Regions from separate parts of the Kitasatospora sp. NPDC056651 genome, predicted to be linked through region 3. Evidence: riboswitches for the same ligand, from Rfam matches in the RefSeq annotation. Region 3 holds a riboswitch; each other region holds the start of a gene.
The links. Region 3 has a riboswitch for cobalamin ahead of ACFRAR_RS21400 (FecCD family ABC transporter permease). Riboswitches for the same ligand answer to the same signal wherever they lie in the genome.

Region 1 (10,254 bases), on a different contig from region 3:
GGAGAAGAACCCCTCGCCACCGTCCACCGCCACCACCCCGTGGTGGATCTCGTAGCCCTCGACGCGCTGCCCGAACGCCTCGCCGACCGGCCGGGCCAGCACCTTCTCCACACCGAAGCGGACCCGGGTCGGCAGCAGTGCGAGCCCCTCGACCGCACCCGCCTTCGACTCGACCTCGTCCACGATCGAGTGCGCCAGCATCTGGTAGCCGCCGCAGACGCCGAGGATCGGCAGCCCGGCCGCCGCCCGCGCCTTCAGGGCCGGCTCCAGGCCGCGCTCGCGCAGCCAGGCGAGGTCCGCGACGGTGGCCCGGGTGCCGGGCAGCACCACCAGGTCGGCGTCGGCCAGCTCCTCCGGCCTGGTCGCCCAGCGCACCAGCACGCCGGGCTCCTGGGCGAGCGCGTCCAGGTCGGTGAAGTTGGACAGCCTCGGGAAGCGCACCACCGTCACCCGCAGCACGTCCGCGCCGAGCGGCCCGCGACCGTCCGTCCGGTCGACCACGGTGGACAGGTCCAGCGAGTCCTCGGCGTCCAGCCAGAGCCCGGGCAGCATCGGCAGCGTGCCCAGCACCGGACGGCCGGTCAGCTCGTGCAGCATCTCCAGTCCGGGGGCGAGCAGCCGCGCGTCGCCGCGGAACTTGTTGACGAACCAGCCCGCCACGTGCCGCTGGTCCTCGGCGGACAGCAGCGCCAGCGTCCCGTACATCGCCGCGAAGACCCCGCCGCGGTCGATGTCCCCGACCACCACCACCGGCAGGTCGGCGGCGGTGGCCAGGCCCATGTTGGCGATGTCGCGGTCGCGCAGGTTGATCTCGGCCGGCGAGCCCGCGCCCTCGCAGACCACCACGTCGAAGCGCCGGCGCAGGTCGACCAGGCACTCCAGGGCACGCTCCAGCAGGACGGGCTTGCGCTCGCGGTAGTCCAGCGCGCCCACCTCGGCGACCGGCCTGCCCAGCAGCACCACCTGGCTGCGGCCGTCCGCGCCCGGCTTGAGCAGCACCGGGTTCATCGCCGCCTCCGGCTCCACCCGGGCGGCCTGCGCCTGCATCGCCTGGGCGCGGCCGATCTCCGCGCCGTCGGCGGTGACGAAGGAGTTGAGCGACATGTTCTGCGCCTTGAACGGCGCGACCCGCACGCCCTGGCGGGCGAGCCAACGGCAGATCCCGGCCGTCACCACGCTCTTGCCCGCGTCCGAGGTCGTCCCCGCGACCAGCAGCGCGTTCGTCATGCCCTTCCCCTCTTCGCCAGGAGCGCGCGCAGCAGCACGTGCCCCGCGACCGTGGTACCCAGCGCCAGTGCGCCCACCCGCCGGGAGAGCGCGCAGGCGCGCTCGATGTCGTCCGCCGTCACCGGCCGCAGCTCCGCGCCCAGGACCGGCCGGTGCTCCTCCCGCTCGCCGTACCGGAGGGTCCCGCCCAGCCGGACGCCCACCGCGCCGGCGAACGCCGCCTCCGCCTGGCCCGCGTTCGGGCTCGGGTGTGCGGAGCCGTCCCGGCGCCAGACCCGCCAGGCCGTCCGGGGCTCGGGCGCGGCGGCCACCGTCAGCAGCGCCGTCAGCCGGGCGCCAGGCCAGCCCGCCAGGTCGTCCAGCCGGGCCGAGGCCCAGCCGAAGCGGGCGTAGCGCGGCGAACGGTGGCCGACCATGGCGTCCAGGGTGTTCACGGCGCGGAAGGCCAGCAGGCCGGGGGTGCCGGCCAGGGCGCCCCAGGTCAGCGCGTTCACCACGGCGTCGGCGGTGTTCTCGGCCACCGACTCGACCACCGCCCGGGCGATCTGCTGTCCGTCCAGCGCGCTCGGGTCCCGCCCGCACAGGTGCGGCAGCCGTTCCCGGGCGGCCGCGAGATCGTCCGCGGCCAGCGAGCGGCCGATGGCGCGCGCCTCCCGGGTCAGCGAGGTGCCGCCGAGCACCGTCCAGGTCGCGGCCGCCGCCAGCGCCGCCCGGCCCAGCGGGCGCCGGCCCACCGTACGGTCCAGCGCGAGCGCGCCCGTCGCGACCGCGCCCACGCACAGCGCCGTGTACCCGGCGCCGGCGGTGCGGTCGTCACGCCACAGCCGCCGCTCCAGCCGGGTCGCGGCGTCGCCGAAGGCGGCCACCGGGTGGCCCCGGCGCGGGTCGCCGAAGCGGGCGTCGGCGGCGTAGCCCGCGACGGCACCGAGCGCGAAGGCGACGGCGCGGGTCAGCGGGCGCGTCGTGGACGCGCGCGGCGTCGCAGGGGTCATCGGCCGCACGGCGGAAGGCAGCTCGGGGTCCGGCAGGGCGGGGCAGCCTGCATCGCGTGCGTGTCCTCACTCAGGGTCCGCGCCCTGGATCGACGTGACGGGGGCGAGAGTCTCCTGGCTTCCGGGTCGGACGCACCCTCGGAGCCTTCCAGCGGCCGTCGACGGCCCGCCGTGGCGATGTTCCGAGCGTGCTCCCCGGTGACAGTGGCGGGACCGCGCCGGACTTCCACCGGCTTCCTCTCCATGCCTCCGTATGGCCTCAGGATCCCATCACGGGCCCGAACCGGGAGTCAACCGAGGTCACGGAGGGGTTGGTCACAAGCGGGCCCGGCTGACGACCCGTGGGATCGCCGCCACTACACCCGTCGTCTCCTCCCGGCTTCTCCCGGCACGTCCCGTCTCCTCCCGGCACCGCGGGGCCGCGCCCGGGTGACCCGAACGGCTCAGTCCGGTGGCCGGGTGGGCGGTGCGCCGGTGAACTGGTGCACGAACACCGTCCGGTGCGTGAGCGACAGATCCGTGGGCGCGCTAGCGAGAGATCCGTGAGCGACGGAGCGGAGCAAGAGAACAGGGGAGCGAGATGCGTTGGGGAACCGCCGCCGTCGTGGCGGCCGCCGCGGTCGGGGCAGCCGTGCTGGTGGTCGGTCGTCGGGCCTCCGAACGGATGGTCCGTCCGGCGACCGCCCTCCGGGAGTCCGGACCGGTCCTGGTCCGGAACCTGGCTCCCGGCCGGATCACCTTCACGCGCGGCCCGGAGAGCCTGCGCCGCGGCCGCTGGGCGGTCGAGTGGGGGGACGGCGGACACGCGGTCGTCGAGGAGGTCCTGCACAGCGACGAACAGGGCGTCACCCGTCGGCTGGTCCGCGCCGACCGCGGCACCCTCACCCCGGGCACCGAGGTCCGCTTCACGCCCCGGGTCCTGCTCGGCGACCCGACCGAGGCGCTCGGCCTCGCCTTCACCGACACCACCGCCGACGGCGAGCTCGGTGCCCTGCCCGCCTGGCGGATCGACGGCAAGCGCGGCACCTGGGTGATCCTGGTGCACGGTCCCGAGGCCGACCGCGGGCAGACCCTCCCGGTGCTCCCCGTCCTCCACCGGCTCGGCCTGCCCGTCCTCTCCGTCACCTACCGCGGCGACCGGGGCGCCCCCGCCTCCCCGGACGGGCTGAGCCACTTCGGCGAGACCGAGTGGCGCGACATCGAGTCGGCGGTACGGCTGGCGCTGGACAACGGCGCGGGCAAGGTGATCCTCTACGGCTGGTCCCTCGGGGCCACCATGGTCCTCCAGACGGCGGCCCGCTCGGCCTGGTCGCACGCCGTCCGCGGCCTGGTCCTCGACTCCCCGGTGCTCGACCTCCCGGCCTCGGCCCGCCGGGACGCCGCCCGGGCCGGCTTCCGGGGCGTCGCCGCCGAGCTCGGCGCCCTCGCGGCCGAAGGGCGCACCGGCGTCGACCTCGCCGACTTCGGCCGTGTCGCCGACGGCACCGACCTGCGTGTCCCCACTCTTCTGCTGCACAGCCCGGAGGACCGGATCGCGCCCTTCCGCACCGCCGAGAAACTGGCGGCCGTCCGCCACGACGTGGTGAGCCTCCAGCCCTTTCCCGGCGCCGACCACGCCACCCTCTGGAACACCGCCCCCGATCGCTACACCGAACTCCTCCGCCGCTGGCTCACGCCGCTGCTTTAGGAGATGTCCGGCCCCCCGGTGGTGCGGGCGGTTGTCGACCGGGCCCCGCCGGCTATTCCGGCGGGCTTCCCCCCGTCCGTGCGTGAACGTTTCCCCATTCCGTCCGGCGGACACGAGAAGTCGGACCCGCCGACTTCTCGCGCGGGGAGAACCCCCCGGTCCGTCCGGCATCCGTCCGGATTCGGGCTGGACAGTCCCGGCGGAAGTCGCCGGAGCGGATTTCCCGGACGTAAACCACCCTGTCGCCAGGGATAAAAATGTGTCCGCCACTGACGCCCCCACCCCTACGCACCGTGACCGATCGAGCATTCCGGGCAACCGGAGTATCCGAAGTGGCATGCGCAGGTCATACGTTTCCGGCCAGGCGGTTTGCCGCTGTTGCCCGATCTTGCGGAGGTGCCACCGCCGGTCGCCCGGTCGTACGGACAACCGGATGTGACAGAAGGCCGGTACAAGGGGAAGACTGCTCGACGTGACGTCTCGGAACCCGCGCGACCGTGATGCCCCGCTCCCGCCGACGATCGGTACCGGTGCGACGGTGACCCGTCTCCCCGGAACGGCCCAACGGCCCGCCGGTGGCAGGCCGGGCGGGGCGGGTGTCCCCCGTAACGGAGTACCCCGGCGACGAGGACCCGCTCCGGCCCCCGGGCGAGGCCGGGTTCCCGTGCCGGAGGGCTTCCCGGCACCCGCCGAGCTGGCGCCGCTGGCCCGCCGGATGCTGGTGGACGCCGTCCGGATCGCCCGCTGGGCCGGCGAGCTGGCCGAGGTCGACAAGCGCGGCGAGCTGCTCCCGGAGGACGCCCGCACGGCGGGCCGGGCACTGGCCATGACGGTCGGCGCCGCCGCCAAGGCGTGGGGGCAGGCGCTGCTGGTGGGCCTGGTGGAGCCCCGGGACGGCGGGGCCGGCCCCGGCTGGCGCCTGCACGCCTGGGAGCACGACGACGAGGCCGTGATCCGCGGCTGGTCGGCACTGTTCGACGCCTGGACCCTGCTGGCCCCGGTGCCGCCCGCCGCGCTGCGCGGCGTGTTCGCCGTGCTGGCCGGGCAGGCCGTGGACCAGGCGCCGCAACTGCTCTCCTTCCTCCACCTGGTCGACGGGCCGGTCGCCGAGAGCGAGCTGCTGGAACTGCTGCGCCGGGGCCTGGACGAGCGCCGGGTCGGCACCGGCCTCGGCGGGCCGGGACTGTCGCCGGTGCCGCACGCCGCCTCGGCCGTCTCCGCCGTCCGCGGCACCTGCCGCGAGCCGCAGATCGACACCCCGGCCGCGCCCTCGGACGTGGCCGCCGTCCTGGACTGGATGCTGGACGGCCTGGCGGCCGTCGGCGCCCTGACGCGCAGGAACGATGCCGCCGAGCTGTCGCCGCTCGGCCACTGGGCGGTACGGGCGAAGCTGGAGGAGATCTGCACGGTCGCCCAGACCGCGGCCGGGCACATCGAGCAGAGTGCCTTCGAACTGCTGAACGCCTGCGCCGACTACTCGCCGGGCCCGGCCCGCGCCGAGTTCCGCGCCTGGGTCGCGGCCCGGCCGGCGGACCGGGCGGTGGGCGAGCTGCTGGAGGCCGCCCAGGGCGACGACGCGCTGGTCCGCGGACTGGCGTTCGAGGCGCTGCGGGTGGCCGGCGGTCCGGCCGAGCAGGCGGTGCGCGCGGCGGTGGACGAACCGGTGCTGCGCCCCTACGCGCTGCTGTGGCTGGCGGAGCGCGCGGACGAGGGCGTCGCCCCGGCGGACGTGCTGGGCGCGGTGGACGCGGCCTGGCTCTGGGTGGACACCGCGGCCGCGGTGCTCGACCACGGTGAGACGGAGCTCCTGGTCGGGCATGTCGAGGGCGCTTCGGCGGGCGACCCCGTCCGGCTGTTCGCCCGGGCCCGGCAGTCCGGGCACCCGCGGGCGGCCTCGGTGCTGACGGCGGTCTCGGGCGTGCACCCGGACCCGGGCGTGGCCCGGGCGGCCCGCCGCTCGGCGTTCAGCGTGCACACGGGCGGCGCCTGAGTTTTATGACAATTGTGGGGGAGCGCGGAGTCCGCGGAGGCGTCGGCTCCGGCGCCCGCACCGGCGTCGCCCGACCTCCGCACCCGCGGCGGCCGAGCCCCCGCCCGGAGCGGCCGAGCCCTCACCGGTGGCTCGACTGTTATGACAAATGAGTCAGGGCCCGGAACCAAGAGGTTCCGGGCCCTGAGTTTTATGACAATTGCGGGACTCAGCCGACCCGCGACTCCGCCCGGCGGGCGCGGACGTCGCCGACCTTCTGCCCCACCTTGCGGCGGATGACCAGCAGCGGCGCCATCGCGGCGAGCGTGATCTGGGCGAACGCGCCCACGTGCATCAGCGTGTTGCCGTTGGGCAGACCGGTCGCCCAGGCGGCCAGGCAGCCGATGGAGACCACGATCCAGCAGAGCGTGGCGGTGGCGAGCAGCCCCTGCGGCTTCGGGTACTCGATCCGGCTGACCATCAGGTAGGCGGCGCCGAAGATGGCGAGCAGACCGGGCAGGAACGGCGGGTCGAGCAGCACGATGGCGATCACCGTCATCGCGCCCATCGGGCAGGGCATGCCCTGGAACACCCCGGGCCGCATCTTGACGGCCGAGAAGCGGGCCAGCCGCAGGACCACCGCGAGCAGTACCGTGATCGCGATGAGCGCCGACAGCTTGCTGTTGGAGCCCGGGGAGACCATGCCCCAGACCGCGACGAAGTAGGCCGGCGCGATGCCGAAGCTGATCAGGTCCGCCAGGTTGTCCAGTTCCGCTCCGAGGGCGGAGGAGCGCAGCTTGCGCGCCACCAGGCCGTCGAAGAGGTCGCACATCGAGCCGATCAGCAGCAGCGTGACCGCGGTGGCGGCGCTGTGCCGGTCCGGAGCGGCGTCCGGGTTGGTGATGTGCGGGACCAGGACCCCGGTGGTGATCGAGTAGATCGCGAGGAAGCCGCAGACGGCGTTCCCCAGGGTCAGGAAGTCGGCGGTGGACAGGTGCTGAGGAGAGCGAGGAGCGCGCAGCTCGCGGTCGCGCGCCCAGCGGCGGCGGCGCAGGGCCGTCTCCTCGTCGTCCAGGCCGACGATTGTCTCAGGATCAGTCACGGTCAAGGCGCGTCACCCCGGCTGTGGTCTTCTGGCCGACCTCGACGCCGACCTCGACGCCGGCCGGCAGGTAGGTGTCGACTCGGGACCCGAACCGGATCAGACCGATCCGGTCGCCCTGCTCGACCTTGGTTCCGGCGTCCACGTACGGCACGATGCGGCGGGCCACGGCCCCCGCGATCTGGACCATCTCGATGTCGCCGAGCTCGGTGTCGAAGTGCCAGACGACCCGCTCGTTCTGGTCGCTGTCCTTGTTGAACGCGGGGACGAAGCCGCCCGCGACGTGCTCGACCGACGTCACCGTGCCCGGCAGGGGCGCGCGGTTGACGTGGACGTTCAGCGGGCTCATGAAGATCGCGACCCGGGTGCGGCCGTCCGGCCAGGCGTCGATGCTCTGCACCACGCCGTCGGCGGGGGAGATCACTCCGCCCGTGCCGATCTCACGCTCGGGGTCGCGGAAGAACCACAGCATGCCCGCGCTGAGCGCACAGGCGGGTACCGCAGCCAGGGCCCACTTGCCGTTGCGCCGGGTGAGGGCGGTGGTCACGGCGGCCGTGGCGAGGGTGGGGACGAACCAGGGGGTGGCTCCGCGCGCGATGGTCACGCGGGGTCGCCGACCGGCCGTCGGGGCTGCGAGGGCATCGCGGTCCGTGACGGAGGTGTGAGGGGACGGGCTGATGGGCATCGAAGACCTTTGTCGCGGGGGATCATGGCCGCTGGACGGGGGCCACCGCGGGATCGGTAATAGAGGGACGGCTTGCTGTCCCGGTGGATGCTATCGGGAGCACACGGTGGGTGGGCAACCCGCCTGCTCGTTCACGTGTCCGGTGGTGGCGCGTGCGCGCGTCCACCTCTACGACCGTAGCTCGCCCCGGTCCGGTTCCCAAGGGACCGGACAAGGCTGGTGACTCTTGTCTCAGCGGGTCCGCCGACGGAACCGGGCGGACGACACGGGCGTGGCGGCCGGAAGCGGGTGTGCGGAAGCGGCCGCAGGGCGCGTCGTCACAGCTGTACGCCCTGCGGCCGCTTCCGGAGGGCCGTGCCGGACCCAGGCGGACCAGGCCGGGCCCGTGACGGGGCACGGCGCTCCGCCGGGACGGGCCCGCACGCCCGTCGACCGGCGGTTCGAGGGGGCCGCCCGGCGCGGTGACCGGTCGGCGGGCGGCCCGGCGGTCAGTCGGCGATCCGGTACTCCTCCAGGAGCCGGCGCCCGACGATCATCTTCTGGATCTCCGCAGTACCTTCACCGATGAGCAGCATCGGGGCCTCGCGGTAGAGGCGCTCGATCTCGTACTCCTTGGAGAAGCCGTAGCCGCCGTGGATGCGGAACGCGTCCTCGACGACCTCCTTGCAGTACTCGGAGGCGAGGTACTTGGCCATGCCGGCTTCGAGGTCGTTGCGCTCGCCGCCGTCCTTCTTGCGGGCGGCCATGACCATCATCTGGTGGGCGGCCTCGACCTTGGTGGCCATCTCGGCGAGCTTGAACTGGATCGCCTGGTGCTCGGCGATCTTCTTGCCGAAGGTGGAGCGCTGCTGGGCGTAGGAGATGCCGAGCTCGAAGGCGCGGCGGGCGACGCCGCAGCCGCGCGCGGCGACGTTGACGCGGCCGACCTCCACGCCGTCCATCATCTGGTAGAAGCCCCGGCCCGGGACGCCGCCGAGGACGCGGTCGGCCGGGACGCGGACGTCCTGGAGGACCAGCTCGGTGGTGTCGACGCCCTTGTAGCCCATCTTCTCGATCTTGCCGGGCACGGTCAGGCCGGGAACCGTGGCGTTCGGACCGAAACCGGCCTCCTTCTCGATCAGGAAGGTGGTCATGTTCTTGTACGGGGTGTCGCCGCCCTCGTCGGTCTTGCAGAGGACGGCGACCAGGGTGGAGGTGCCGCCGTTGGTGAGCCACATCTTCTGGCCGTTGAGGACGTAGGAGTCTCCCCCAGCCTCCGGCCGGGAGGTGCCCCCACGTTCCCTGACGCCCTTGGTGGAGATGGCCGAAACGTCGGAGCCGAGGCCCGGCTCGGACATCGAGAAGGCGCCGCGGATCTCGCCGGCCGCCATCTTCGGCAGGAAGTAGTCCTTCTGCTCCTGGGTGCCGTGGGCGTTGATCATGTGCGCCACGATGAAGTGGGTGTTCACGATGCCGGAGACCGACATCCAGCCGCGGGCGATCTCCTCGACCACCAGGGCGTAGGTGAGCAGCGACTCGCCGAGGCCGCCGTACTCCTCGGGGATGGTGAGGCCGAACAGGCCGAGCTGCTTCATGCCCTCGACGATGGCGGTCGGGTACTCGTCCTTGTGCTCCAGCTCGGTCGCGACCGGAATGATCTCCTTGTCGACGAAATCCCGCACGGTGGCGAGGATGTCCCGCTGGATCTCGGTGAGGCCGTCGGTCTGTGCGAGGCGTCCCATCGTGCGGCTCCGGAAAGTCTGAGGGTCTGCGGAAGGTCGGGAATCCCCCGGGGGGGGGGATTGCGGGGGCCCTGCCGGGCGTGGCTGCGGCAGCAGGGCCCCCGTGCCGGGTGGGGCGTGGCCGATGACGGCGGCCTGCCCGTCCGGGGTCTTTCGAGGGGGACCGTCCGAAGCCGGAGGCCCCCTTCGGAAGGGGGAGTCCCCTTATAAAGGGGACAGGATCAGGAGAGCGGGGTCGGACGGCCGGGCTGCTCGCCGCCGCGCTGCTCGGTGTAGGTCTCGGTCGGCACCATCACCTTGCGACGGAAGACGCAGACGACCGTGCCGTCCTGCTTGTAGCCCTTGGTCTCGACGTGGACGATGCCCCGGTCGTCCTTGGACTTGGACGGCCACTTGTCGAGCACGGTGGTCTCGCCGTAGACGGTGTCGCCGTGGAAGGTCGGCGCGACGTGCCGCAGCGACTCGATCTCCAGGTTGGCGATCGCCTTGCCGGAGACGTCCGGGACGGACATGCCGAGCAGCAGCGAGTAGATGTAGTTGCCCACCACGACGTTCCTGCCGAAGTCGGTCGTCTTCTCCGCGTAGTTGGTGTCCATGTGGAGCGGGTGGTGGTTCATGGTGAGCAGGCAGAAGAGATGGTCGTCGTACTCGGTGACCGTCTTTCCGGGCCAGTGCTTGTAGACCGCGCCGACCTCGAACTCCTCGTAGGTGCGTCCGAACTGCATGGCCTCAGGCCTCCGGGATCTCGAACTTGGTGGTCCGCTGCATGCCCGCGGCGCGGCCCTTGCCGGCGACCACCAGCGCCATCTTGCGGCTGGCCTCGTCGATCATCTCGTCGCCGAGCATCGCGGAGCCCTTGGCGCCGCCCGCC
Region 2 (10,254 bases), on a different contig from region 3:
GAGCGGGTCGCCTCCAGGGAGATGACGTCCGCGTCGAGCTCGTCGATCGCCGTCATGACGGCGCCGAACTCGGCGTAGCACATGTGGGTGTGGATCTGGGTGTCCGCCCGCACGCCCGAGGTGGCCAGCCGGAAGGCCTCGGTGGCCCAGTCCAGGTAGGCCGGGCGGGCGGCGGCGCGCAGCGGGAGGGTCTCGCGCAGCGCCGGCTCGTCCACCTGGACGACGGCCGCGCCCGCCGCCTCCAGGTCGGTGACCTCGTCCCGCAGGGCGAGGGCGACCTGTCGGGCGGTGTCGGCCTGCGGCTGGTCGTCGCGGACGAAGGACCAGGCGAGCATGGTGACCGGGCCGGTCAGCATGCCCTTGACCGGGCGCCGGGTCAGGCCCTGCGCGTAGCCGAACCACTCGGTGGTCATCGGGTGCGGGCGGGAGATGTCTCCGGCCAGGACCGGCGGGCGAACGTACCGGGTGCCGTAGGACTGCACCCAGCCGTGCCGGGTGGCCAGGTAGCCGGTGAGCTGCTCGGCGAAGTACTGGACCATGTCGTTGCGCTCGGGCTCGCCGTGCACCAGGACGTCCAGACCGGCCTTCTCCTGGTAGGCGATGACCTCGCGGACCTCGGCCTCCATCCGCTCCCGGTAGGCCGCCGCGTCGATCCTCCCGGCGTTCAGGTCGGCGCGTGCGATGCGCAGTTCGGTGGTCTGCGGGAAGGAGCCGATGGTGGTGGTCGGCAGCAGCGGCAGGCCGAGCCGGGCGTGCTGGGCCTCGGCCCGCCGAGGGTAGGCCTGGGCGCGGCGGGTGTCGTCGGCGGTGACGGCGGCGGCCCGGGCGCGGACCGCCGGGTCGTGGGTGATCGGGGAGTTGACGCGGGAGGCGAGGTCGGCGCGGTTGGCGGCGAGCTCGGCCGTGACGGCGCCGGTGCCCTCGCGCAGGGCCCGGGCGAGCAGGGCGGCCTCGCGCGCCTTCTGCTTGGCGAAGGCCAGCCAGCGCGCGATCTGCGGGTCGATGTCGCGCTCGGCGGCGGCGTCGATCGGCACGTGCAGCAGCGAGCAGGCCGGCGCCACGTCGACGGTGTCCGCGAGGCCCAGCAGGGTGGCCAGGGTCGCGAGGGACTTCTCCAGGTCGTTGATCCAGATGTTGCGGCCGTCGATCACCCCGGCCACCAGCCGCTTGCCGGGCAGCCCGCCCACCGCGGCGAGGTCCTCCAGGTTCGCGGCGGCGGGGCCGGTGAAGTCCAGCGCCAGACCCTCGACCGGGGACTTGGCCAGCACCGCCAGCGCCTCGCCGAGCCGGTCGAAGTAGCTCGCGACCAGCAGCTTGGGCCGCTCGGTGAGGGCGCCCAGCTCACGGAGGGCGCGGGCGGCCGCGTTCAGCTCCGCCGGGGTGCGGTCCTGCACCAGCGCGGGCTCGTCCAGCTGCGTCCACTCGGCACCGGCGTCCTTCAGCGCGGCGAGCAGTTCCGCGTAGACCGGCAGCAGCCGGTCCAGCAGGGTGATCGGCTGGAAGTCGGCCGCCACCCCGGGGGCCGGCTTGGCCAGCAGCAGGTAGGTCACCGGCCCCACCAGCACCGGCCGGGCGGTGTGGCCGAGCGCGAGGGCCTCCTCGAACTCGGCGACGGCCTTGGCCGGGTTCGCGACGAACACCGTGTCCGGGCCCAACTCCGGCACCAGGTAGTGGTAGTTGGTGTCGAACCACTTGGTCATCTCCAGCGGTGCGACGTCCTGGGTGCCGCGCGCCATCGCGAAGTACCCGTCCAGCGGGTCGGCGTCGACGGCCTCCCGGTGCCGCGCGGGGATCGCGCCGACCGCCACGGTGGTGTCCAGCACGTGGTCGTAGAGGGAGAAGTCGCCGGTCGGCACCTCCGCCACCCCGGCCTCGGCGGACTGCGCCCAGTTCGTCCGGCGCAGCTCGGCGGCGGTGGCCAGCAACGCCTCGGCCGTGACCGTGCCCTTCCAGTACCCCTCGATCGCCTTCTTCAGTTCCCGGTGACGGCCCTGCCGGGGGTAGCCGTACGCGGTGGCCACGGACGCCGCGGCTGCGGACTTCGCTGTCAAGGGACTCTCCTTCGCGAGCCTGAATCCTCAAGTGCCCGGTGACGGCACGAGGACGCGAAGGGATGACGGACCTGACGGACGTCCGCACCCGTGCACGGCTCCGCCCGGTATGGTCGCCGACCCGCCCACGAGGTCACCGGATGGCCGCGCGCGAACGGTCGCGCACGGGCAGTGGCAGGTCTTCGGACTCGCGGGCGCGCCCTCCCCGGCCTGAACCAGGGGTGGACACCTACTGGCCGTCGCTTCCCAGACCCGTCCCGGGTCCAGTGCGTATGACGGCGGTCGTTCCCACTCACCGCTGCGGGGCAGTCCCGGACTGGCCAGTCGAAAGGCGTCACCGGGTTCCCTCTTGCGACGCCCCGCCTGGCGGGCGGGGCGAACCAGCTGCGCCGCCAGCTTAGGGGCAAACCACCGTGGCCGAGGCGGAAATCTCGAAAGGCGTCTGCATGGTGAGACGTCGCGGCCGCGCGCGGCTACTCGGCCGAGCCCCCGAGCGGCCGGTCGGCGTCGCCCTCCGGGGCCAGTTCCGGTACCGGGTGGGGCTTGCCCTCGGAGTCGACCGCCACGAAGACCAGTTGCGCCGTCGCCACCCTGGTGACGGGCCCGGCGAGGTTCCACCGCTCCGAGGTCACCACCACCGACACGTCCATCGAGGTCCGCCCGGCGCGGCCGACCCGGGCGCGGACGGTGAGGAGGTCCCCCGCCTTGACGGGCGCCAGGAACGACATCTCCCGGACCGAGACGGTGACCGCGGGAACGCCGGCGTGCCGGCCCGCGGCGGCGGCCGCCGCGTCGTCGATCAGCTTCATCATCACGCCGCCGTGCACCGTCCCGTAGAGGTTGGTGTCGTGGTCGCTCATGATGTGCGCGAGGGTGACCGCCGAGTCGGCCGGGGTGCGGGAGAGGACGGAGGGACTGGTCACAGCGACGGCCCGCCCGTCATGGCGCCGTGGGAACCGTGGTCGGCGTTCCGCTGCACGGAACTCTCCTTCGTGAGGTCGCGCGCCCCGGGCGTGCCGAGGAGCGGGCAGCCGTCCGTATACGGTCCACCCGCACCGTCGGCCCGACTCGGGGTCGTGGTGGGACCGCGGGCCACCACGGCACGCGGGCAGCGGCAGGTCTTCGGACTCGCGGGCACGCCCTCCCGGCCGGAACCGGGGACGGACGCCCACCGGCCGTCGCTTCCCGGCCCCGTTGCCGGGCCCGGTGCACGGGACGGCGGTCGCTCCCGCTCACCGCTGCGGGGCGGTCCCGGACCGGCCAGTCGAAAGGCGTCACCGGGTTCCCTCTTGCGACGCCCCGCCTGGCGGGCGGGGCGAACCAGCTGCCCCGCCAGCTTACGTCCATCCGCGCAGCTCACGGCCACCGCCCACCTCTTCGGTCGGTCCACGCACGACCCCTGGGGCCGCGCGCCCGGGCGGACGGCAGAATGTCCCCATGCGGCACATCTACGTCATCGGCATCGGCGCGGGCGACCCCGACCACCTCACCCTGCAGGCGGTCAAGGCGATCGCCCGCACCGACGTCTTCTTCGTCCTCGACAAGAGCGAGGAGCGACAGGACCTGATCCGGCTGCGCCGCCGGATGCTGGCCGACCACGGCCGGCCCGGGCACCGCGTGGTCGAGGTGCCGGACGCGGAGCGCGACCGCACCACCCCCGCGTACGCGGCCGCCGTGGACGACTGGCGGGTGCGCCGCGCCGACCTGGTCGAGCGTCTGGTCGCCGAACACCTCGGCCCGGACGAGCGCGCCGCGTTCCTGGTCTGGGGCGACCCGGCCCTCTACGACAGCGTCATCGCGGTGGTGGAGGACGTGTCGGCCCGGGGCGGGGCGCCGTTCGAGTACGAGGTGGTCCCGGGCATCAGCAGCGTGTCCGCGCTCGCCGCCCGGCACCGCACCACGCTGACCAGGGTCGGCCGCCCGGTGCAGATCACCACCGGGCGCCGCCTGGCCGAGGGGTTTCCCGAGGGGGTGGACGACGTGGTGGTGATGCTCGACGGCCGGGCCGCCTTCACCGAGATCGACCCCGAGGGGCTGGACATCCACTACGGCGCCTACCTCGGCACCCCCGACGAGGTGCTGGTCTCCGGGCCGCTCGCCGAGACCGCCCCGCGGATCCGCGAGGTGCGGGAGCGGGCCCGCGAGCGCAAGGGCTGGATCATGGACACCTACCTGCTCCGGCGCTCGGGCGACTGACCGGACGCGGCACCGGCGAGCGGGGCGGGAGGTTCCCTCCCGCCCCCTCGGGGGGATATCCCCACCGTCCTCGCACCCGCTGCCCTGATGGCCCGGTGGATCTTGGAGAGCAAGGCTGAAGGCATCCGGAAACTCCGGTTCCAAGGAGGATGTCTGATGTTCAGTCGGAACCCCGTACGGCGTCGCGCGGCCCGCGTCGCGGCCGTCTCCGTGCTCGCCGTGGGACTCACCGCCGTGACGGTCGGCAGTGCCGGGGCGATCGTCAACGGGACGGACGCCACGCAGCGCTATCCGTTCATGGCCTCGGTCCCGGTGTCGGCCCCGGGCCTGGACGACGGCGTCTGCGGTGCCTCGTTGATCGACCGCCAGTGGGTGCTGACGGCGGCCCACTGCGTCGACCCGAACCTGGTCACGCCCACCGGGACCGTCCGGATCGGCAGCTCCGAGCGCAGGTCCGGCGGCACCGTCCGCGCCGTCGCCGGCACGTTCACCCACCCCGGCTACCGGCAGGGAGGGGGCGCCGGGCCCAACCTGAACGACGTCGCGCTGATCCGTCTGGACCGCCCGGTGAAGGAACGGCCCGTTCCCGTCGCCGAGCGGCCCGGTGTCCCCGGCACCCCGACCCGGCTGCTCGGCTTCGGCACCGTCGTCGACACCGACGATCTCGGCGGCCTGCGGTTCCCCGACCACCTCCAGCAGCTGGACACCCGCCGGGCGGCCGAATCCGAGTGCGACCCGGGCTACGCCGACCCCACCCGGCTGTGCACCGTCAGCCGGGTCCCGCGGGCGATGGCCTGCTTCGGCGACTCCGGCGGGCCGCAGATCCAGCGCGGCCGGGGCGGGCGGTGGGAACTCATCGGCGTCACCTCCGGCCCGGGCATCGGCGGGCATGTCCCGTGCGCCTCCGGCCCCGGCCTCTACAGCAGCGCACCCGCCTTCGCCGACTGGATCCGCGCGACCGTCCGCGCGAACAGCTGACCCGCTACGACCCGCGCGCGGCGCGCCGCCCCGGAGGTGGGGCGGCGCACCCGGGCGACACCGTCAGCGGTCGGTGAACTCCGGCGGGCGCCTCTCGGCGAAGGCCGTCATCCCCGGTCCCAGGCCGCGAACGCTGCCACGATTTCGGTCATCAGCCGGGTGTTGAGCGCGTTGAGCACCTTCGGCCGGTCGAGCGTGATCAGCCCCACCCGCCCCCTGCGCTCGGCCGGGATCGTCTCGTAGCCGGTCACTCGCCGTCCTCCCTCAGGGTGGTGATGATCGCGGAGAAGTCCAGCCCGCCCGCCTCGCCCTGGGCGAAGGCGGCGTACGACTCCGCTGCCCGGCGCCCGAATTCGGCCGGGACGGCGCAGGCGGTGGCGGCGTCGGCGGCCAGCCCGAGGTCCTTGGCCATCAGGGCGGCGGCGAACCCGGCCGCGTACTCCCGGTTCGCCGGGCTGGCCGGGACCGGCCCGGGGACCGGGCAGTTGGTGGTGAGTGCCCAGCACTGGCCGGAGGCGGTGGCGGCGACATCGAAGAGGGCCTGGTGACTGAGCCCCAGGCTCTCCCCGAGGACGAAGGCCTCGCTCACCGCGATCATCGACACCCCGAGGATCATGTTGTTGCAGAGCTTCGCGGCCTGCCCGGCACCGGCCGGGCCGCAGTGCACCACCTTGCGGCCCATGGCCGCCAACACCGGCTCCACCTCGGCGAACTCGCCGTCGGAGCCGCCCACCATGAAGGTCAGGCTCGCGGCCTCGGCCCCGGGCACCCCGCCGGAGACCGGCGCGTCCACCGCCCGGTGTCCGGCGGTGCGGGCGAGGTCGGCGGCGATCCGGGCGTCGCCGACCGCGATGGTGGAGCAGTCCACGAACAGCGCGCCACTGGGCGCCGCCTCCGTCAACTCCCGGTAGGTCTCCAGGACATGGCGTCCGGCCGGGAGCATGGTGACGACCGCCTCGGCCGCCGCCACCGCCGCCGCGGCCGAGCCGGCCACGGTCACGCCGTGCCCGGCCGCCCGGTCCCGGGCCACGTCCGACAGGTCGTAGCCGGTCACCCGGTGCCCGGCCTTGACCAGGTTGGCGGCCATCGGGCCGCCCATGTTGCCCAGTCCGACGAATCCGATGCTGTGGGTCACCAGCGCTCCAGGGGTGAGGTGGCGGCGAGCCCGAGTTCACGCTCGCCGAGCGGGGCGAAGTAGCGGGCCACCGCGGCGGGTTCGACGGCGTTCAGCGCCGCCGGGCGCCAGCGTGGCGACCGGTCCTTGTCGATCACCTGAGCCCGGATGCCCTCGGCGAGGTCCGGCGTGGCGAGCGCCGCGCAGGAGGTGCGGTACTCCTGGTCCAGCACCGCCTCCAGCGGGCCGACCGAGCGGGCCCGGCGCAGCGCGGTCAGCGTGGCCTTCACCGCGGTCGGGGAGTTGGCGGTGATCCGGTCCGCGGCCTTCTTCGCCTCGGGCTCCCCGCTGTCCCGGAGGCGGTCGAGGATCTCCTCCACCGTGCCGGCCGCGTAGCAGTGGTCGATCCAGCCGCGCTGCCCGGCCAGCACGCCGCCCGGCGAGGCCCCGACGTGTCGGCGCAGCGCGTCGTGCACGGTCAGCTCGGCCAGGTCGTCCAGCAGCGCCGGGAGCCGCTCGGCGGACACGAAGTGGTCGGCGAGCCCGCACAGCAGCGCGTCAGCGGCGCCGACGGAGCCGGCGGTCAGGGCGAGGTGGGTGCCGAGCTCGCCGGGGGCGAGCGCGAGCAGGTAGGTGCCGCCGACGTCGGGGACGAAGCCGATGCCGGCCTCCGGCAGGGCGACCCGGGTCGTCTCGGTGACGATCCGGACGCTGCCGTGGGCGGAGACGCCGACGCCGCCGCCCATCACGATGCCGCCCATCAGCGCGACGTAGGGCTTGGGGTAGCGGGCGATCCGGGCGTTGAGGCGGTACTCGTCCCGCCAGAACTCCTCGACGGCGCCCGGGTCCCCGCCGGTGGCGGCGCGGTGGATGGCCACGATGTCGCCGCCCGCGCAGAAGGCCCGCTCACCGGCCCCGCTGACGACGACGGTCTCGACCCGGTCGTCCCGCTCCCACGCCTCCAGGGCCTCGGACATCCGTCGCACCATGGTGTGGGTGAGGGCGTTCAGGGCCGCCGGCCGGTTGAGGACGAGCAGGCCGGTGCGGCCCTCGCGCTGGACGATGACCTCGTCGGGCTCCCGGCCGGCCATCACGCGGCCCCCGTCAGGCCGCGGGCGACGATGACGCGCATGATCTCGTTGGTTCCTTCCAGGATCTGGTGCACCCGCAGGTCGCGGACGGTCTTCTCGATGCCGTACTCGGCCAGGTAGCCGTAGCCGCCGTGGAGTTGGAGCGCGGCGTTGGCGACTTCGAAACCGGTGTCGGTGGCGTACCGCTTGGCCATCGCGCACAGCTGCGGCGCCCGGGGGTCGCCCCGGTCCAGGGCGGTCGCCGCCCGCCACAGCAGCGAGCGGGCCGCTTCCAGCTCGGTCGCCATGTCGGCCAGCCGGAACTGGAGGGCCTGGGCGTGCAGCAGCCGGGCGCCGAACGCCTCGCGGTCCGCGAGGTAGCCGGTGGCCCGCTCCAGGGCGTCCTGCGCGCCGCCGAGGGAGCAGGCGGCGATGCCGAGGCGCCCGCCGTTCAGCCCGCTCATGGCGATCCGGAAGCCCTCGCCTTCCCCGCCGAGCAGCCGGTCGGCGGGCAGCCGGACGCCGTCCAGCAGCACCTGCCGGGTGGGCTGGGCGTTCCAGCCCATCTTCTTCTCGTTCGGCCCGAACGAGACCCCGGCGTCGTCCCGTTCGACGACGAACGCGGAGACTCCGCGCGCCCCCGGACCGCCGGTGCGCGCCATCACGACGTACACCTGGGCGGCGCCCGCGCCGGAGATGAACTGCTTGACGCCGTCCAGCACCCAGTGGTCGCCGTCCTGGCGGGCCCGGGTGGTGAGCGCGGCGGCGTCCGAGCCCGCGCCCGGCTCGGTCAGGCAGTAGCTGCCGAGGTGTTCGGCCGAGCAGAGCGCGGGCAGCCACCGGGCGCGCTGGGCCTGGCTGCCGTACCGGTCGATCATCCAGCCGACCATGTTGTGGATGGACAGGTAGGCGGCGATGGACGGGCAGCCGGTCGCCAGCGCCTCGAAGACCAGCACGCCGTCGGCGCGGGTGAGTTCGGAGCCACCCGCGTCCTCGCGGACGTACACGCCGCCCAGGCCGAGCCCGGCGGCCTTGCGCAGGACGTCCACCGGGAAGTGCTTGGTCTGGTCCCACTCCACCGCGTACGGTGCCAGGCAGCCGGCCGCGAAGTCCCGGACGGCGGCCACGATGGCGAACTGATCATCCGTCAGGTCATTGGTGTGCACGGCGTTCACCCCATCGTCGGCATGGTGAAGCTCGCGCCCTCCTTGACCCCGGAGGGCCAGCGCGAGGTGACGGTCCGGGTGCGGGTGTAGAAGCGGATCGAGTCCGGCCCGTGCTGGTTGAGGTCGCCGAAGGCGGAGCGCTTCCAGCCGCCGAAGGTGTGGTGGGCGATCGGCACCGGGATCGGCACGTTGACCCCGACCATGCCGGTGTTCACCCGGCGGGCGAAGTCCCGGGCGGTGTCGCCGTCCCGGGTGTAGATGGCCACGCCGTTGCCGAACTCGTGCTCGCTGGGCAGCCGCAGCGCCTCCTCGTAGTCGGCGGCGCGGACCACGGTGAGCACCGGGCCGAAGATCTCCTCGCGGTGGATCCGCATGCCGGGGGTGACCCGGTCGAACAGCGAGGCGCCCAGGAAGTAGCCGCCCTCGTGGCCCTCCAGGGTGAAGTCACGTCCGTCCACGACGAGTTCGGCGCCCTCCTCGACGCCGGTGTCCAGGTAGCCGCGGACCCGGGCGAGCGCGTCGGCGCCGACCAGCGGGCCGAAGTCCGCCGCCGGGTCGTCCGAGCGGCCGACCTTCAGCGCGGCGATCCGCTCGACCAGCTTGGCCACCAGGGCGTCCGCGGTCACCTCCCCCACCGGGACGGCCACCGAGATCGCCATGCACCGCTCGCCGGCCGAGCCGTACCCGGCGCCGATCAGCGCGTCGGCGGCCTGGTCGAGATCGGCGTCCGGCATCACGATCAGGTGGTTCTTGGCGCCGCCGAAGCACTGCGCCCGCTTCCCGTGCGCGGCGGCGGTGGCGTACACGTACTGCGCGATCGGCGTCGATCCGACGAAGCCGACGGCTTGGACGCGCGGGTCCTCCAGCAGGGTGTCCACGGCCTCCTTGCCGCCGTTGACCACGTTGAGCACGCCCGGCGGCAGCCCGGCCTCCAGGAACAGTTCGGCCAGCCGCAGCGGCACCGAGGGGTCGCGCTCGGAGGGCTTGAGCACGAAGGCGTTGCCGCAGGCCAGCGCGGGTGCGGTCTTCCAGAGCGGGATCATCGCCGGGAAGTTGAACGGGGTGATGCCCGCGACCACGCCCAGCGGCTGGCGCATCGAGTACACGTCGATGCCGGTGCCGGCGTTGTCGCTGAACTCGCCCTTCAGCAGGTGCGGGATGCCGGCGGCGAACTCCACGACCTCCAGGCCGCGTTGGATGTCCCCGTGGGCGTCGGCCACGGTCTTGCCGTGCTCGGCGGAGAGCAGCCGGGCGAGTTCCTCCTTCTCCCGCTCGACCAGTCGCAGGAAGCGCAGCAGCACCCGGGCCCGCCGCTGCGGGTTCCAGGCCGCCCACTCGGGCTGCGCCTGTGCCGCGTCGGCGATCACCGCCTCGACCTCGGCCCGGTCGGCCAGCGGCACCCGGGCCTGCACCCGGCCGGTGTTGGGGTCGAAGACGTCCCCGTACCGGCCGGACGTCCCGGCGGTGTGCTTGCCGCCGACGAAGTGGGTCAGTTCACGGACCATCGGTTCCTTCTCTCATCGGAGGTGGGAGAGGAGGAATGGAGCGCACCGCCGCGCACGCGTGCCGATGCGTCGGCCTACGACGGGCAGTAGTTGACGAACCGTCAGGGGCGATGGGCCCCGACGGTCGAGAGCACGGCAGCGGAACGGGAACAGCGGCCCGGAGTCATGCGTGTC
Region 3 (10,254 bases):
ACCGGGGCCGGCGGCCCCGGAATCGTCTCGTTGGTCGTACCGCCCCGGGGGCGGTACCGGGAGCCGCCCGCCGGGCCCCGGAGCGGGGATCGGCGGACGGCCCTTGCGCGGGTGGTGCTGGGTGCTGCTCGCTGCCGGCCGGCCCGACTAGTGGGCCGGGGTCCCGCCGCGCTTCTTGTGCAGGCTGATCGACACGGTGTTGTCCTCGGCGACCGAGGAGTCGACCTCGCCGGCCAGCGCGGAGAGCACCGTCCAGGCGAAGGTGTCCCGTTCGGGAGCCTTGCCGTCGGTGGTCGGTGCGGCGACGGTCACCTTCAGCGAGTCGCCGACCAGCCGGAACTCGCAGGACAGTACGGAGCCGGGCACCGCCTGCTGGAGCAGGATGGCGCAGGCCTCGTCGACCGCGATCCGCAGGTCCTCGATCTCGTCGAGGGTGAAATCCAGCCGGGCCGCCAACCCGGCCGTCGCTGTTCGCAGCACGGAGAGGTAGGCGCCCGCTGCGGGCAGCCGGACCTCCACGAAGTCCTGAACACCGAGATCGCCGTCGATCTGGGACACCCTTGCCTCCTGGGTGGCGCGCTGTGCTTTCTTGGTACCCCGCTTGTTACCGCTTGCTACCCCCGGAGGGGCCCCGGTGCCGCGGATCCGCCATCGCTCTGCCTTCCGCACCCCGGTTCGGGAGTTACTCATGGTAAGGCATTGCGACGCAGGGTGGCAGACCCTTTCCCCGGCCCGTACGGGACCGTTCAGCGCTGTCCGGCGGCGGCCAGCGCCCCGTCGGTGAGACGGTAGACCGTCCACTCGTCCATCGACACCGCGCCGATCGACTTGTAGAAGTCGATCGAGGGCTGGTTCCAGTCCAGGACCGACCACTCGACCCGGGAGTAGCCGCGCTCGACGGCGATCCGGGCGAGCTCCAGCAGCAGCGCCTTGCCGTGGCCGCCGCCGCGGGCCTCCGGGCGGACGTACAGGTCCTCCAGGTAGATCCCGTGGGTGCCGCGCCAGGTCGAGAAGTTGCGGAACCAGAGCGCGAAGCCGACCGGCTCGCCGGTGGTCCCGTCCTCGGCGATCAGGCCGAACAGCGCCGGGCTCTCGCCGAACAGGGCGTCGTGCAGCTGGGCCTCGGTGGCCTTCGCCTCGTGCAGGGCCTTCTCGTAGTCCGCGAGTTCACGGATCATGGCGTGGATGACGGGGACGTCGCTGGCGACGGCGGTGCGGATCATGACTGTGAGCCTACTGCTCGGGACCGGTCTCGTCCCAGGCCTGGACGGAGGTCTGGTCGACGATCCGTCCGTCCCGCAGGTCGGCCATCGAGGACATCAACACCCGGACGCCGTCCGGGTAGCGACAGGATTCCAGGAAGGCGACGTGGTCGCCCTGGACCACCACCTGTTCCAGCTTGTGGGTCATCTCGCGGCCGTAGACGTCGTCCAGCATGGCGCCGATCTCCGCCCGCCCGTGCATCACCAGGGGGTGGCTGGGCTGGGTCTTGCGATCGACCATGCGCAGTTCGGCGTCCTCGGCGTAGAGCGCCAGGAGGGTTTCGGCGTCGCCGTGTTCGATGCCCTCGCGCAGTGCGCGGGCGTCGAAGGCGGCGGGGCCCGCCACGGTGGTCATGATCTCGCTCCTCCGGTCGGGTTCCGTCGGTCCGTACCTTGAGCGTACGCCCGGCCGTCCGGTCGGAGGAGCGCGGTCGGCGGTCGGTCAGCGGGCCGGCACGGTGCGCAGGTACTCGGCCAGCGCGCCGATCGCGGCCGGGTTGCGCGGGCTCTCCACCAGGTCGACGTAGTCCATGACGAAGATCCGGTCGTTCCTGACCGCGGCGACGTCGGCCAGCGGCGGGAAGGACTTGAGGAACCGGCGCTTCTCCTCGGCGCGGGGGGTCGCGTAGTCGTTGATCACGATCACCTCCGGATCGAGCCGCACCACGCTCTCCCAGCCGGCCGTGAACCAGGTGTCGGCCCGGTCGCCCATGATGTTGCCGCCGCCGGCCCGGGTGATGATCTCGTTCGCGGCGGCGAACTTCCCGGCGGTGTACGGCTTGTCCTGCCCGCTGTCGTACAGGAAGACGGACGGGTGGCGCTCGGGCCGCGGGACGGCGGCGATCCGCGCCTTGAAGTCGGCGATCAGCTTGTCGGAGCGGTCCTTGACGTCGAAGATCTCGCCGAGGTTGGCCAGGTCGGTGTAGAGCGCCTCCAGCGGGTCCATCACGCCGCGCTCGGCGCCCTTGCCGCTGCGGCAGGACTCGCTGAGCACGTACGAGTCGACCCCGAGCGCCTTGAACGCCTGCGGGGTGACGCCGGTGCCCTCGACGAAGCCGTAGTGCCAGCCGGCGAAGACCAGGTCGGCCTTGGCGTCCAGCGCGATCTCCTTGGTGAGCACCTTCTTGGAGAGCCAGGTGGTCTGCTGGTAGCCGTCCTTCCAGGCCACCGCGTCGATCTTCCCCTTGTCGTCGGGCATCACGTAGCCGGCCATCCGGTCGGCGAGGCCGAGCGAGAGCATCAGCTCGGTGATGTTGACGTCGTTGGTGACCACCCGGGCGGGCTTGTGGTCGAAGGTGAGCTTCTCGCCGCAGTTCTCCACCGTCACCGGGTAGTGGGCGGAGCCGGCGGCGGCCTCCTCGGGGGCGATCTCGGCGCCGCAGGCGGTGAGTCCGAGGGTGAGCAGGGCGGTGGCGGCAACGGCCTTGGTGCGCACGGTGGTTCCTTCGGGGGGCTGGTCAGGCGGAGGGGGCGAGGCGGTCGAACAGCAGCTGGAGGGCGCCGGTCTCCGGGTGCCGCACCGGGGTGGCGCGGACGCCGAACACCTCGGCCAGCAGGGCGGGCCGGAGCACCTCGTGGGGCGGGCCGGAGGCGACGATCCGGCCGGCCCGCAGCACGTACAGGAGGTCGCAGTGGCTCGCCGCCAGGTTGAGGTCGTGCAGCGCGGTGACCACCGTCGGTCCGGCCTCGCGGGCGAGGGCCAGCACCTCCAGCTGGTGCGCGATGTCGAGGTGGTTGGTGGGTTCGTCCAGCACCAGCAGCCGTGGCTCCTGGACCAGCGCGCGGGCGAACAGCACCCGCTGCTTCTCGCCGCCGGACAGGCTCAGGAAGCCCCGTTCGGCGAGGTGCCCGGCGCGGACCTTGCGCAGGGCCTCGGCGCAGCGCTCCTCGTCGCCGTCGGCCGGGGCGCCGAAGCCGCGGCGGTGCGGCAGCCGGCCCATGGCGACCACTTCGGCGACCGTGAAGTCGAACTCGGCGGAGTGCTCCTGGGTCAGCGCGGCCACCCGCCGGGCCGTCTCGCGGGCGGTGAGCGCGTGCAGGTCGTCGCCGGCCAGCCGGACCGCGCCGCCGGCCGGCTTGAGCACCCGGTAGACGCAGCGCAGCAGGGTCGACTTGCCGCTGCCGTTCGGTCCGACCAGTCCGACCACCCGGCCGGCGGCGGCGTCCAGGCTCACCTCGTGGACCAGCCGGGTGCCGGCCAGCTCCACCGAGACGGCGTCGACGGCGAGGTCCTCGCCCGGGCCCCGGGCCCCGGTCGGGTCGGTCATCCGGTTCATCCCGTTCAGCCGGTTCATCGGGCGGCTCCGAAGGCCTGGCCGCGGCGGCGCATCATCAGCAGGAAGGCGGGCACGCCGAGCACCGCGGTGAACACCCCGACGGGCAGTTCGGCGGGCGCCAGCAGGGTGCGCGAGGCGATGTCCACCCAGACCAGCAGCAGGGCCCCGGCGAGCGGTGCGATCACCAGCACCCGGCGGTGCCCGGCGCCGACCAGCATCCGCGCCAGGTGCGGCATCAGCAGCCCGACGAAGCCGATCGCCCCGCTGACCGCGACCACGGTGCCGGTCACGGCGGCGGTCACCACGAACAGCTCGCGGCGCAGCCGGTCCGGGTCCACGCCGAGCGAGGCGGAGGTCTCGTCGCCCATGGCGAGCGCGTCCAGCCGGCCGGCGGCGCAGCCCAGGTAGGCGAGGCCGGCCAGCACGGTGGCGGCGGCGATCGGCACCGAGCCCCAGGTGGCGCCGCCGAGGCTGCCGAGCAGCCACATCATGGCGTCCCGGGCGGCCTCGCCGCGGTCGGCGGCGAAGACCATCAGGGTGGTGGCGGCGGAGAAGCCGTAGGACAGGGCGGTGCCGGTGAGCACCAGGCGCAGCGGGGTGAGCCCGTACGCGGTGCGGGCGGCGAGGTAGACCAGGGTCATGGCGACGAGCGCGGAGCCGAAGGCGGAGGCGGAGATCGCCCAGACCCCGAGCGAGGCGAAGGCGCCGAACAGCAGGACGGCGTTGGCGCCGACGGCCGCGCCGGAGGAGATGCCGAGCACGAAGGGGTCGGCCAGGGAGTTGCGCACCAGGGCCTGGACGGCGGTCCCGCAGGCGGCCAGCCCGGCGCCGACCACCGCGGCCAGGACGGTGCGCGGCAGCCGGATCTCCCAGACGATCGCGTAGGCGGCGGCCTCGTCCGCGTCCAGCCGGCCGCCGGTGAGCCCGGCGCCGAGCAGCCGCAGGACGCGGGACAGGCCGATCCCGGAGGAGCCGAGGGCGACCCCGCAGACCAGCGAGAGCAGCAGCGCGGCGGCGAGGCCGGCGGCGAGCGGGGCGACGGGTATTCGACGGGTGGGCGGGCCGGCTGCACGGTTCACGGGTGCGCGGTTCACGGGTGGCGCCTTGCCTCGGGCCGTGGGTGCGCCGGGGCGGGCGCGGACCGCGGGGGTGCCGGGGCGCCGTTCCCCTCGCAGTCCGCGGCGAGTTGTCGGGAGGTCGAGCGGCCGGGGGCGATCGGGCTGGCACGGCCGTCCGGGCTGGTACGGGCCGTGCTCACCGTTGCGGGTCAGCGCCGGATTCACACCGGACTTCCCCCTCGGACGCCTTGGCAGCATAACAGCCGCTCAGGCCAAGCGACCCTTACCGAGGGCGGGTCGGACGTGAACGCACGACCGCCCCCGTCCGACGGTGCGGACGGGGGCGGCCGGGTGGCGACGCGTCAGGCTCAGGCCTGCTTGGTCTCCCAGAAGATCTTGTCGACCTCGGCGATCAGGTCCAGCAGGGCCTGGCCGGTGGCCGGGTCGGTGGACGCCTTGGCGGCCGAGGCGGCCTTCAGGGTGTCGTTGATCAGCTGGTGCAGCTGCGGGTACTTCTCGAAGTGCGGGGCCTTGAAGTAGTCGCTCCACAGCACCGAGATGTGGTGCTTGACGGCCTCGGCGCGCTGCTCCTTGATGATGATGGCGCGGGCGCGGAAGTGCGGGTCCTCGTTGGCCTGGTACTTCTCCTGGGTGGCCTTGACGGACTCGGCCTCCAGCTTGGCCTGCGCCGGGTCGTACACGCCGCAGGGCAGGTCGCAGTGGGCGTGGGCGGTGGCGCGCGGTGCAAACAGACGAGAGAACATGGGAGTCCTTCCTTAGATCGTCTTCCCGCGCCTGAGATTACCCTTCCGCCCTCCCGGTTTCGCGATCGGGCGGTGGGCCCAGGGCCAAAGGCGGACCCGGAACCGTGCCAATTCGGGCATCGAACAGATGACGGTCCGTACGGCAGACTGGGGGCGGGCCGATCGGAGGAGGAGTCGTGGCGCGGAGCACGCGACCGGAGGACGGTGAACCGGGTGGCGTGCTGCCGTTCGGGCTGGTCGACGTGGCGGGGCCGTCGATGGTGCCGACCCTGCGCGAGGGCGACCAGCTGCTGGTCCGCTACGGCGCACCGATCCGGCCGGGCGCGGTGGTGGTCTTCCGGCACCCCTTCCAGCAGGACCTGCTGGTGGTGAAGCGGGCCGCGGAGCGCCGGGCCAGGGGTTGGTGGCTGCTCTCCGACAACCGTCCGGTGGACAGCGACAGCCGCAGCTACGGTGCGGTCCCGGACGAGCTGGTGCTCGGCCGGGCGCTGCTGCGGCTGCGTCCGAGCCCGGCCTGGCTGGCGCCGGGCCGCCGGCTGGAACGGCTGCTGCTCACCCCGCGACTGGCCCGGGTGCCGGGCCTGGCCCGCCGGCTGGGCGCCTGGGTCGACGCGGCCGACACGCCGTAGGGCATCTCGACCCGGACAGGACCTGGGCGCGGGCTAGGCGCGGGCCGCGGCCTCCGCCTCCTGGCGCTTGCGGGCCCGGTAGGCGGCGACGTTGGCGCGGGTCGCGCAGCGGTCCGAGCAGTAGCGGCGGGAGCGGTTGGTCGAGGTGTCCAGGTAGGCGTTGCGGCAGGGCGCGGCCTGGCAGATGCCGAGCCGGTCGGCGCCGAGTTCGGTCAGGTGGACGGCCAGGCCCATGCAGGCGACCGCACTGAAGTGCGCGGTGGCGGTGGCGGAGTTGTCGGCCAGGTGCAGGTGCCAGCGGGGCCGTCCGGCGTCGTCCAGGTAGTCGTGCCCGGAGATCAGCGGGCTGACCGGGTACTCCATCAGCAGGCTGTTCAGCAGGTCGACGCCGCGGATCTCGTCCCCCTCGGCGGCGGCCTCGAAGACCCCGCGCAGCCTGGTGCGCACCGCCCGCAGCCGGGGCAGGTCGGACTCGTCGGCGAGCGCGGCGGCCCGCGAGGAGTCGGAGAACAGTCCGCGCACCGCCTCGACCGAGGTCAGCGTGTCGGTGCCGCGCTCGGGCTCCTCGGTGTTCACCAGCCGAACGGCGAGATCGGCGTACGCGGCGAGCTCCACAGGGGTCCTTCCAGGTTCGGTAACAGGCTGACAGCCTCCAGCCTATTACCTGGGCGGAGAAAACGTCGGGCCCGGCAGGTCAGGCCTGCCGGGCGCCGACGGTGGGGCTCTCAGAGCACCTTGGACAGGAAGGCCCTGGTGCGCTCGTGCTGGGGGTTGGTGAGCACCTCGCGGGGGGTGCCGGACTCGACCACCACGCCGCCGTCCATGAACACCAGCGCGTCGCCGACCTCGCGGGCGAAGCCCATCTCGTGGGTGACGACCACCATGGTCATGCCCTCCTCGGCGAGGCCGCGCATGACGTCGAGGACGTCGCCGACCAGCTCCGGGTCCAGCGCGGAGGTCGGCTCGTCGAAGAGCATCAGCTTGGGCTTCATGGCCAGCGCGCGGGCGATCGCCACGCGCTGCTGCTGGCCGCCGGAGAGCTGCGAGGGGTAGTTCTTCGCCTTGTCGGCGAGGCCCACCCGCTGGAGCAGGGCCATGCCGTGCTCGCGGGCCTCGGCCCTGCTCTCGCCCTTGACCTGGACCGGGGCCTCCATCACGTTCTCGATGGCGGTCATGTGCGGGAACAGGTTGAAGCGTTGGAAGACCATGCCGATGTCGCGCCGCTTGACGGCGACCTCGCGGTCCCTGAGCTCGTACAGCCGGTCGCCCCGCTGCTGGTAGCCGACCAGCTCGCCGTCCACCCAGAGGCGGCCGGCGTTGATCTTCTCCAGGTGGTTGATGCACCGCAGGAAGGTCGACTTGCCGGAGCCGGACGGGCCGATCAGGCAGAACACCTCGCGCTGCCTGACCTCCAGGTCGATGCCCTTGAGCACCTCGGTCAGCCCGTAGGACTTGTGCACGTTCTCGGCGCGGACCATGGGCTCGGCGGACGCGGCGGCGTCGGCGGGGGGCTTGGTCGGATCGGTCATGCGGGACCACCTCCGTCGTGCCCCGGGGCGGTGCGGGGGGACGTCCCGGGGGCGGCGGGCTTCCCGGCGAACAGGCCCCGGAGCCGCTGCAGCGGGGTGGGCGGGAGGGTGCGGTTGGAACCCCGGGCGTAGTAGCGCTCCAGGTAGTACTGGCCGATGGTCAGCACGGAGGTGAAGAAGAGGTACCAGAGGCTGACCACGATCAGCAGCGGGATGTTCTGGTAGTTGCGGGAGTAGATCACCTGGCCGGCCCGGAAGATCTCCTCCAGGGAGATCACCGAGACCAGCGAGGTGGTCTTGAGCATCGAGATGGTCTCGTTGCCGGTCGGCGGGATGATCACCCGCATGGCCTGCGGCAGGACGATCCGGCGCATCGCCTGGAACCGGCTCATGCCGAGCGCGTGCGCGGCCTCGGCCTGGCCCTCGTCCACCGACTGGATGCCGCCGCGGACGATCTCCGCCATGTAGGCGGCCTCGTTGAGGCCGAGGCCCAGCAGCGCGGCGACGAAGGTCGGGATCAGCACGTTGGTCTGCTGGGACCAGAACTCCGGTCCCCACGGGACACCGATCGACAGCTTGGCCCAGATCAGGCCGAGGAAGTTCCAGAACACCAGCTGCACCAGCACCGGGGTGCCGCGGAAGACCCAGATGTAGACCCAGGCGACGCCGGCCAGCAGCGGGTTGGGGGACAGGCGCATCACCGCGAGGACGATGCCGCCGACCACGCCCATGAGCATGGCGAGCACGGTCAGCTCCAGTGTGACCAGCAGGCCGTGCATGATGCTGGCGTGGAACAGGTACTGACCGACGATGTCCCACTTGAAAGCGGGGTTGGTGAAGAGGGCGCTCAGCAGCATCGCCGCGAGCAGGGCGATGACGACGGCGCCCGCCCAGCGTCCGGGGTGGCGGACGGGGACGGCCCGGATGGTGTCGGGCCGTCCCTTCTCCGCCGTCCCCTTGTCCAAAGAGTTCACGGTGTGGCCTCGGGGGAGAAGATGGAGCGTACGAGGGTCAGTGGCCGGCGGCGACGCTGTTGATCACCGACTTGTCGATGGCGCCGGCCTCGACGCCCCACTTGGTGAGGATCTGCTTGTAGGTGCCGTCGTCGATCAGCGACTGGACGGCGCCCTGGATGGCGGGGGTGAGCTTGGAGCCCTTGGCCAGGGCGACGCCGTAGGGGGCCACGCCGTAGGTCTCGCCGACCTTCTCCAGCTGGCCGCCGGACTGCTTGACCGCGTAGTCGACGACCTGGGAGTCGGCCATCATCGCCTGGTCGCGGCCGGAGACCACGGCGTTGGTGACGTCCGTCTGGAGGTCGAACTTGTCGCCCCCGTTCTGGATGCCCGGCTTGCCGGCCTTGACGCAGTCCGGGTCGCGGGTGTCGTTGATCTCGTCGGCCTGGGTGGTGCCGGTCTGGACGGCGACCTTCTTGCCGCAGAGGTCCTTCGGGTCGATCTTCTCCGGGTTGCCCTTCTTCACCGCGACGGCGCTGCCGGAGTTGAAGTAGGTGACCATGTCGACGACTTCCTCGCGCTCCTTCTTGTCCGTGAAGGAGGACATGCCGAGCTGGAACTTGTTCGACTGGATGCCGGGGAGGATCGCGGTGAAGCCGGAGTCCTGGACCTCGGCCTTCAGGCCGAGCTTGGCGGCGATGGCGTTGGCCAGGTCGACGTCCATGCCGATGACCTTGCCGCTGTCGTCCTTGAACTCGTCCGGCGCGTACGAGGCGTCCGCGCCGATCAGGAGCTTGCCGGCCGCCTTGACGTCGTCCGGGACGAGCGAGGCGAGCTTGGGGTCGGCCTTGACCTCGTTGACGGTCGCGGAGGCGTTGGGGGCGCCACTGCCTTCGTCCTTGCTGCTGCTGCTGCAAGCGGTCAGCGCGAGGGAGAACGAGGCGGCGACCAGGCCGGCCGCGAGGAGTCGGTTGCGCTGGGTACGGGCGCTCATGAGGGGGATCTCCATCCTGGGGGAGAGAGGTCGGGCGGAGCGCGCCGCGGGAGCGGCGCACCGGAAACGGCGAACCGGACGGTTCGGTACGTTCGTGTCGTCGTACGTCGTCGTACGTGCAGGCCGGGTCGTGCAGTTGCCCGGGCGCGTGGGACGCCGTCCGGGGTTTTACGAGGTACTGCTTCCGCCACCCTCCGCCGAGGTGGACGTCGACCGAACCGCCTCGACCATGGGCCGACTCGATCGGAGATGGGGGGAATCCTGCCATCTGATGACACCCAGGTGGCCCTCATCCAGATCAAAATCGGATAACGAGGGGTCGCGCTGTCCGCTATTCGGACCCATCCCGTGGCCCTGTCACTGTGCGCATAGGTATGCGGACCGGACTGTTCCGTCCCGCCCTGCCGGGCCCGGCCGCCGGTGTGTCAGAATCGTCACCGGGTGACCCCCGAACGCTCGAACCAGACCGACGAGCCCCGACAGGCTCGGGGTGTCCAGGAACGGAAGTCTCACGCGGCTCCGTATCCGGAACGCCCGACTCCCCTTCGGATCTGCGTTCACCCCCGCGGGTGCGCGTGCGCTCATGCCGTCGCCGCCGCCGGGGTCCGGTGCTTCCGACGCCGGACCTCCGTGACGCGACAGCGCGGCGATGAACCGTACGTGACGAGGACGAAAAGGCATAGGTGCGATGCCGTCGTCCGACCTACGCTCGGGCGGGAAGCACAACACGGACAACACCAGACCCCATAACACCCTCATTCGAGGGCGCCGCCCGACGGCTGCGCCCCG

Region 1: linked by a shared signal. The riboswitch ahead of ACFRAR_RS03685 (cobalamin biosynthesis protein) and the one ahead of ACFRAR_RS21400 (FecCD family ABC transporter permease) in region 3 are both predicted to bind cobalamin.
Region 2: linked by a shared signal. The riboswitch ahead of ACFRAR_RS36295 (acyl-CoA thioesterase) and the one ahead of ACFRAR_RS21400 (FecCD family ABC transporter permease) in region 3 are both predicted to bind cobalamin.

The regions. Positions count from the first base shown of each region.
Region 1 covers NZ_JBHTWX010000004.1:70,770-81,023, reverse strand. The annotation lists gene ACFRAR_RS03690 (cobyric acid synthase) at 1-1,227, opposite strand, end outside; gene ACFRAR_RS03685 (cobalamin biosynthesis protein) at 1,224-2,219, opposite strand; cobalamin riboswitch at 2,327-2,460, opposite strand; gene ACFRAR_RS03680 (alpha/beta hydrolase family protein) at 2,800-3,906, shown strand; gene ACFRAR_RS03675 (hypothetical protein) at 4,571-5,896, shown strand; gene ACFRAR_RS03670 (CDP-alcohol phosphatidyltransferase family protein) at 6,105-6,983, opposite strand; gene ACFRAR_RS03665 (phosphatidylserine decarboxylase) at 6,970-7,662, opposite strand; gene ACFRAR_RS03660 (acyl-CoA dehydrogenase family protein) at 8,151-9,383, opposite strand; gene ACFRAR_RS03655 (MaoC family dehydratase) at 9,605-10,108, opposite strand; gene ACFRAR_RS03650 (HpcH/HpaI aldolase/citrate lyase family protein) at 10,113-10,254, opposite strand, start outside.
Region 2 covers NZ_JBHTWX010000157.1:269-10,522, reverse strand. The annotation lists gene metE (5-methyltetrahydropteroyltriglutamate--homocysteine S-methyltransferase) at 1-2,051, opposite strand, end outside; cobalamin riboswitch at 2,228-2,402, opposite strand; gene ACFRAR_RS36295 (acyl-CoA thioesterase) at 2,525-2,974, opposite strand; cobalamin riboswitch at 3,168-3,342, opposite strand; gene cobF (precorrin-6A synthase (deacetylating)) at 3,489-4,247, shown strand; gene ACFRAR_RS36285 (S1 family peptidase) at 4,404-5,225, shown strand; partial or broken gene ACFRAR_RS36280 (enoyl-CoA hydratase) at 5,339-5,476, opposite strand; gene mmsB (3-hydroxyisobutyrate dehydrogenase) at 5,473-6,360, opposite strand; gene ACFRAR_RS36270 (enoyl-CoA hydratase/isomerase family protein) at 6,357-7,430, opposite strand; gene ACFRAR_RS36265 (acyl-CoA dehydrogenase family protein) at 7,430-8,584, opposite strand; gene ACFRAR_RS36260 (CoA-acylating methylmalonate-semialdehyde dehydrogenase) at 8,581-10,080, opposite strand.
Region 3 covers NZ_JBHTWX010000054.1:8,403-18,656, reverse strand. The annotation lists gene ACFRAR_RS21425 (anti-sigma regulatory factor) at 148-558, opposite strand; gene ACFRAR_RS21420 (GNAT family N-acetyltransferase) at 747-1,223, opposite strand; gene ACFRAR_RS21415 (nuclear transport factor 2 family protein) at 1,234-1,617, opposite strand; gene ACFRAR_RS21410 (ABC transporter substrate-binding protein) at 1,705-2,697, opposite strand; gene ACFRAR_RS21405 (ABC transporter ATP-binding protein) at 2,720-3,529, opposite strand; gene ACFRAR_RS21400 (FecCD family ABC transporter permease) at 3,553-4,617, opposite strand; cobalamin riboswitch at 4,727-4,876, opposite strand; gene sodN (superoxide dismutase, Ni) at 4,965-5,360, opposite strand; gene sodX (nickel-type superoxide dismutase maturation protease) at 5,537-5,989, shown strand; gene ACFRAR_RS21385 (CGNR zinc finger domain-containing protein) at 6,023-6,604, opposite strand; gene ACFRAR_RS21380 (amino acid ABC transporter ATP-binding protein) at 6,715-7,518, opposite strand; gene ACFRAR_RS21375 (amino acid ABC transporter permease) at 7,515-8,492, opposite strand; gene ACFRAR_RS21370 (ABC transporter substrate-binding protein) at 8,530-9,465, opposite strand.